2 regions of the Azoarcus sp. KH32C genome follow, and region 2 is predicted to be linked to the other one. Evidence: riboswitches for the same ligand, from Rfam matches in the RefSeq annotation. Region 2 holds a riboswitch; the other holds the start of a gene.

Region 1 (3,718 bases), 2.3 Mb from region 2:
CGTCACGTTCTCGATCGCCCAGAGCGATCCGCCCGCCAGATCGACCGACATCGCCGACAGCTTCGACGTGTTGGAATACGCGATCTGCACGGTGTCCGTGCCGCCCCCGACCACCTCCCAGACGTTTTCAAGCTCGCCGGCCTGATCGAGCACGAAGGTGTCGTTACCCAGGCCACCGCGGAAGGTATCCACCCCCCGCCCGCCTGTCAGCAGATTGTCTCCGTCGTTGCCGGTGAGAACGTTTGCGAGCGCGTTGCCAGTGCCATTCGTGTTCGCAGTGCCGACGAGGGTCAGGTCCTCGATGTTGTTCTTGAGCGTGTAGGAAACCGACGACACCACCTGGTCCACACCGGCGCCGAGCAACTCGGTCACCTTATCCCCCGCGTCGTCGACGACGTAGGAGTCGTCCCCGGCCCCGCCGTAGAGCTTGTCGGCCCCGCTCCCGCCATCCAGCCAGTCGTTGCCGTTGCCGCCCGTGAGCGTGTCCGCACCACCAAAACCGTAAATCAGGTCGTCGCCTGTGGTTCCGACCAGCTTGTTGACCGCATCGTCGCCATTCACCGTCACGCCCGGCAAGGTCGTCGCCTCGAGCGCGTAGCTGCCGGTGCCGTCGAACGCATCGAAGGCGGCGAGGTACAAGGTGCCACTTTGGACCGCCGTGTAGCGGATCTCCGAATTGAGCGTCCCGTGTGCATCGTCGTTATAGGCAAGCAGCACTCCGTTCGACCCGCGCAACTCCAGAAACGGGTCGAGATTGCCGCTCGTCCGCTCGAGCGAAAAGACGTAGGTGGTACCCGCGACGACGTTGAGGCCGAAGAGGTCGCCGTCGTTGGCGGTTTCGATCACGCCGGCCTGGGCCGCGCCATTCACGTCCACATTACCCGTCGTGCTGATGTCCAGCGGATAATCGTCGGACTGGATCGCGACATCGTCGTTGAGGACGATTGCGCTGATCGTTGCGTCGCCCAGTTGCAGTCCCGATGAGGGCGCCGAAAGGGTGACGGCAAAGGACTCGTCGCTCTCGACCGTGAGATCGCCCAGGACCGAAACCGTGAAGGTGTGCTGCGTCTCTCCCGGCGCAAAGGTCAGCGTTCCGCTCGTCGCGCCGCTGAAATCACCGCCGTCGGCCGAGTCCGCGCCGTACCCGGCCACGCTCCAGCCCACCGTTTGTGTCGTCTCGGCAGCGACGCTGAGGCTCGCTGTGAAGGTATAGAGCACCGTTCCCCCATCGCCTTCGAACTGCGAAACGGCATCGCTCGCCAGCGAGACGACGGGAATTTCGGCGGCAGCCTGTCCCGTATAGTCGCTCGCTGACCGGGTCACGTCCCCCGCGAAGGCGAAATATTCAATCCCCACGATGGTGTCGACGCCCGTGACATCGCTCGAGAAGGTGAAACTGTGGCTACCCGAATTGTAGGTGACGGTGTAGCTCGCGATGGAGCCCGAGAAGAAGGCCCAGTCGGTTCCCGCGCCCCCGTCGATATAGTCGTTGCCGGCCCCGCCGGTCAGGTCGTCGTTGCCGTCGAGGCCGTACAGGCTGTCGTTGCCCGCACCGCCGTCCAAGCCGTTGGCGAGGCTGTTGCCCGTGACGGTATCCGCGCCGGCGCCACACACTGTGTTCTCAATATTGGTCGAGTACGCGATGGCGATGTTGTACGTCATGTCGTTGCACGACGAATACGATCCCGGCGCCAGATTGACGACGCTGTCGGTCGTCCAGCCGGTCAGATCGAGCGTGTCGTTGCCGCCGGCATCGTAGATCGTAAGGATCGGGTTATGGTTGATCGAGAAATCGAATATTGATGCCATCGGCCCGACGACGTTGGAGCCGAAGCCATATGTCGTGTCGCCGGTGCGGGTCGTCGTATCCGCGCCGTAGATCGTCTGGATCGCCATGACGTCATTGAGCATGGGAGTCTGCGGCGAATAGGTCCTGCCATCGGCGCCGACCCAGTCCGCCCACGCCACCAGCCCTTCGCCGCCATCGGACCCGGTTCCCATCGAGGGCCCGAAATACGACATCACGGAGTAGACGGTGCTGTCCTGGTAGCTCGACGGCGTCCAGGTTCCGGCGCCGTTGTAGTCACCCATGTGATCCAGGCCCAGAGAATGGCCGATCTCGTGCACATAGGTTTCGAAGCCGTACTTGCCGATTTCGGGCGAGGTCAGAGTGCTCTCGGTGACGTTGAACCAGACGCTGCCGGTGGTCGGGAAATAGGTGTGGGCGTAATCCACGCCGGTGCTGCTCATCCCGAACTCGATGTTCGACGCCGAACTCGTCGTACGGGCGAAATTCACGGCGATCAGGTCATTCCAAGCGGTCAGGGCCAGTTCGGCATAAGCCTGCTCGGTCGCATTGAGGTCCTGGAAGCCCGTCGCCTCGGAGGAGCCGTAGATTCCGCTGGACGTTGTCGGAAACGCGTAGGTGATCGTGGTGCCGGACCAGCTCTGGCCGGATACGAGTTGGTCGATGACTTGCTGGTTCGTCCACGATGGAAGTGCCATTCCCTGTCCTGTCCAAATGTGCGCATAGCACGACGGAAGATGGGAAGGATTGCCGATGTGTGAAACGAAGGGGCAGGCAACCCGGCCACCCGCCCTGAGCGATCAGGGGAAGGGTCCGCGGCTTTGCGTCCGGGGGTTTCCCACCCGTTTGCCATAAAAATTCCGCCGACTATAACATGCCGTTGGCGAATTTACTCAGCCCCCACCGGGGGAATTAACGGACTTGCAGCGTCCTGGGCTGCCGGCTTTAGACCGGCATGTTCATGATGTCCTGATATGAACAACAAGCCAATAACTATTTGAATTTTCTGATAACTTTTAAGGCCGACTGCGCGTTCTGCCCGCGATTCTGCCCAACGCCACAAAAGTCTCACGCTGCGACCCTGACGCCAACCCGCCGCCAAAACCGCCAAATTTGGGGCCGCGCCGCGACCCTCGGTATCTTGATTCCTGTCGGACGCTACTGCACGCAGCAAGCCCACACTGCAACGCAGCCGATGACAGGACAACCGCTATTGAGATGCGCAGGACAAGCCGCCGAGGGCGCTTTCGAGACTACTGACATGATTCTACCGCAACATCCCGAACCGCTGCTTCGGCTCCCCGACGTTCTACGCGTGGTCCCCGTATCCAAGTCGACGTGGTGGGCGGGCGTAAAGTCCGGCCGCTTCCCGGCACCCGTGAAGCTCGGCACCCGAATCACCTGCTGGCGGGCCAGCGACATTGCGCGACTGAGTGCGGCTGCCTGAGCCGCTCGCTATATGTAATAGGCCCGGCCCGTCGGGCCTGTCTCCGGAGAAGCCGCATGCAGCTGCCCACCCTGCGGAAGCGCACCATCGAAAATTGGGTCGCCAACGGGCAGATGCCCCGCCCTCACGCGACCGGCGGGCGCCGCGTGTATTGGCGGCCCGACGTCCTCTATCGATGGCTGGATGAGCGCCTCAATCCCGACATGGAAAACGGCGTTCGCGGAGCGACAGCACCGTATCCAACCGAACGCCAGAGCGAGAACACGGTGACGACGGCGGGACGCAAGCCCGGCCGTCCGCGCCGTCCTCTATCGATGGCTGGATGAGCGCCTCAATCCCGACATGGAAAACGGCGTTCGCGGAGCGACAGCACCGTATCCAACCGAACGCCAGAGCGAGAACACGGTGACGACGGCGGGACGCAAGCCCGGCCGTCCGCGCAAACCCTTGCCTTCACTGCTTCG
Region 2 (3,718 bases):
GTGCGCTAAGTATCAGAAATTACGACGGAAAATCACCGCGATGCCTGCGTCTTGCCGGCCGGCTATATGGTCGGCATTCTGACGCAGATCGAAAGTCAGACTGAGGCTCGATGTACGCGGAAGGGGTATGCCATAGTCAATTCCGAGACGCAGTTCGCGATGGGTGCTGGCGAGCGCGATGCGACGCGATTCGAATATCGGTTCCCCGTCCGCGTTGACATCGACCGGTACGCTGAGACGTCCGCTGCCGGCGTTGATGCGCATCGGGCTCGAAAACGTCAGTGTGAGGTGGTCGTCGTCGACGAGAGCGCCGCGGCCGATCAGCGCGAACGCGAAGGCATTGGCGCGTACGCTGTCGAAAGCGCGTATCAGGCCCTTGCCCTGCCCGTCGCTGCGCGCGACCGAATACTGGCCGGCCACCGTCACACTGCCGGTGAGACGATGGCTTGCCCACGCGCCGACGCTGCGGGTACGGGCGCCGTCCAAGCCCATCGCGTCGCCCGAGGTCGCGCCGAGGAAGGACCTTGCCTCGCTGACCTGGATCCATTGCAGTCCGGCCGAGGTGTTGTCGGTCAGGGCGTATTCGAGCTCGCCGATCGCGGCCCGTCCGCCTGGCCGGTTGGCGGCTATCGGAGGAGCGGCCGCGGGAGCGGCCGAGTTCGACGTGCTCGGCGATTCGCCCGAGGCAAGCACGCCGCTGCGAACGCGCAGTTTTCCGAACGCCGTGCCGAAGGCCAGTTGCGTCGAAGGGCGGGCGAGGCCGAGCCACGGGTTGTCGAGGCGCGGCCCCGCCGATGCGAGGCCGAAGTAGCTGCCGGCGAGTGTGCCGGAGGCAAACGCGACCTCGCTGCCATTCGCGAGCCGGAGGACGACGCTGCTCGCGACGAGGCGGGGGGCGTCGACGGGGGTTTGGACCCGCGTCAGGGCCGCATCGGAAACGGCCAGCAGCCGCGAGCCATCGGGGAGTTGTTGCTCGGTCACCTGCAGCGGATGCCCGGCTGCAGCGAGCACATCGGCGATGCTTTCGCGCGAAGGTGGGCGGATGCCGGCGCCGAGGTCGGCGGTGAAGTCACGGTTGAAGGCGTCGACCACGATGCCCTGGAAGAGGCCGGCGCGGGCCGCCGCGCGCAGGCCGCTCCAGGTTGCGACGGAGGCAGTGACGGCGACGCTGGCGGTGCCGCCGAAGCGTTTCGTCGAGCCTTTTCGTGCGGCTTTGCTTACCGGGATGGCGAGTTCGCCGGCAGGCTGCATGGCGCGTTGTACGTTCAGGAGCCCTCTGCCATACACCGGATCGACACCCGGCTCGCCGAGATCCGTGGCGGTCTCCAGGAGGATGGCTGCGACCTGTCCTGCCTTGAGCTGGGGCCACGCCCCTTCGAGGAGCGCAGCGGCGCCCGACGCCACCGCGGTGGAGATCGAGGTGCCGCTGGCGAAGATGTAGCTGCCGTCGGTCCAAGACGAGGCCACATTCACGCCGGGCGCGACGAGGAACCAGTTGGCGGTATCGCCGGCGCGGTTCGAAAAGCTCGCAATCCGGTTGTCGGCATCCGCCGCGCCGACTGCGACGATCTGGCCCTTCGCCCAGCCTTCCTTCGCATAACGTGCTGGCCACAGCGGCGATTCGCCGCCGGTGTTGCCCGCCGCGGCCAAGACCAGCTTGTCGGCCTTGACGGCCTTGCGCAGCGCGCCTTCTACGCCACCCCCGAGTGGGCTTTCGGCGCCGAGACTGAGATTGATGATGGACATGCCGCGGGTGGAGCTGGCGCGCTTGAGCCCCGCCGCGAGCGAGCCGGGCGTCGCCGACCCGCCGGCCGAAAAGATCTTGATCGGCAGGATCTTCGCGTCGGGGGCGATGCCGTAGCTGAAGCCGGTGCCGCTCGAACCTGCGATGATAGCGGCCACCAGCGTGCCGTGTCCGTCGTCGTCGGCGAGCGCGACATTGCGTCGGCGTGTGGCGTCGTACATCCGCGAGCTGGCGAGCTGACTTGCGAGTTCCGGAAGGGTGGCCTGTACGCCCGTATCCAGCAGCACGACTGTCGAGCCCAGGCCGGTCAGGCCGGCGGCATTGGCGATGTCGGCGCCGATTTGGGTGTGAGCGAGACCGTAGCGGATTTCCCCCTCGGTAAGCGGCGCCATCTGCAGTCCGATACCCTCGGCGAGCGCCTGGGGCGGGCAGGCAACGGCGAGCAGGAGCGCGAGCCGCGGCGATGCAAAGTGCATGGCATAGGGCTTCACCGTCGTATCCCCCGTCGAGTCGACCCGAAAGCGGCGGGTCGCCGTATCGGCAACCCCGCTGGCCTGTCTTCTCGGAGGATTTAGCCCGGTGGTTTTGCGGCCCCGTCTTTCGACGGGTGTGCCCTTGCTGCGCTCTTTTTTTCTAGCACGAGAGGGTGCGGTCCGCTATATCCATATTGTTGCCGTGGTCAAACGTCAGTCCGTCGCGCGCTGGCGCAGCAGCACGATTACCAGCGTCGCCGCGGCGAGCATCGCGCCGCCGAAGAAGGTCCAGGCAGCACCGGCGCTCTCCCATAGCAGGCCCGCGAGTGTGCTGGCGATGAGCATTGCGATGCCGCTGACGAGGTTGAAGAAGCCGAAGGCCGTGCCGCGCAACGGGGCCGGTGCGGTGTGGGCGACCATGGTCGCGAGCAGGCCTTGGGTCATGCCCATGTGCAGCCCCCACAACACGATGCCCGTGCCGAGGCCGAGCCATCCGGCGCCTGTCGCGAGGGCGAGGTCGGCAAGGATCAGGATCGCCAGCCCGGCGGCGAGCAGGTGAGCGTGATTCATGCGGTCGGCGAGCTTGCCGAAGGGGTAGGCGGCGAGCGAATAGACGATGTTCATGGCGACGAGCACGAGCGGTGCGTAGGCGACCGCGAGGCCCGCGTCGAGCGCGCGCAGTACGAGGAAGGCTTCGGAGAATCGCGCCAGTGCAAAGAGGGCGCCGACCGCGACGACCCACCAGTAGGCGCGCGGAAGGCGGCGCAGGCTGTCGCGGCGAAGCGGATTGACGACCGGGCCGGCGTGCACATGCGCGGGCTCCCTGACGCCGAACAGCAGCAGCGCGACGGACAGGAAGCCAGGGATGATCGCGACCCAGAACACTGCGCGGAAATCGTTCTGCCACAGCAGCATCAGGCCCATCGCCAGCAGCGGTCCGCAGAAGGCGCCCACCGTGTCGAGCGACTGGCGCAGTCCGAAGGCGGCACCGCGCGCCTCGGGTGGCGCGATGTCCGCCACCAGCGCGTCGCGGGGAGCGCCGCGGATGCCCTTGCCGACGCGGTCGATGAGGCGGGCGACGAGCACTGTGCCGGGACCCGCGGCGATCGCGAAGAGCGGCTTTGACAGCGCGCCGAGCCCGTAGCCCAGCACCGCGAGCGGTTTGCGCTTGCCCCAGTAGTCCGACAGCATGCCGGAGAAGATTTTGACGATCAGCGCCGTCGCCTCCGCGGCACCCTCGATCAGGCCGACGATGAAGGGGCCGGCGCCGAGCGAAGTCACGAGGAACACCGGCAGCAGGCTGTGGATCAGCTCGGACGAGACGTCCATCAGCAGGCTGACGAAACCGAGCATCCAGATCGCCGCGGGCAGGCGTACCGGAGCGGGGGCGGGCGGGGGGGATGGCGAGGAGGGGGCAGGCGGGACGGTCATCGAGGCGGAGGCGCGAGGACTCGCGGGCAATGAACTGCTTGCCATTCTGTCATGGCGCACCGCAGCAGTC

What was found. A riboswitch is a leader RNA that binds a small molecule or an ion and turns the genes downstream of it on or off. The one in region 2 is predicted to bind cyclic di-GMP.
Region 1: another riboswitch for cyclic di-GMP. It lies ahead of AZKH_RS06990 (M10 family metallopeptidase C-terminal domain-containing protein); the one in region 2 lies ahead of AZKH_RS26995 (S8 family peptidase).

The regions. Positions count from the first base shown of each region.
Region 1 covers NC_020516.1:1,573,857-1,577,574, reverse strand. The annotation lists gene AZKH_RS06990 (M10 family metallopeptidase C-terminal domain-containing protein) at 1-2,505, opposite strand, end outside; cyclic di-GMP riboswitch class I at 2,578-2,668, opposite strand; gene AZKH_RS27970 (helix-turn-helix transcriptional regulator) at 3,003-3,254, shown strand; gene AZKH_RS06985 (AlpA family transcriptional regulator) at 3,311-3,580, shown strand.
Region 2 covers NC_020516.1:3,831,302-3,835,019, reverse strand. The annotation lists gene AZKH_RS26995 (S8 family peptidase) at 13-2,235, opposite strand; cyclic di-GMP riboswitch class I at 2,281-2,368, opposite strand; gene AZKH_RS17055 (MFS transporter) at 2,431-3,570, opposite strand.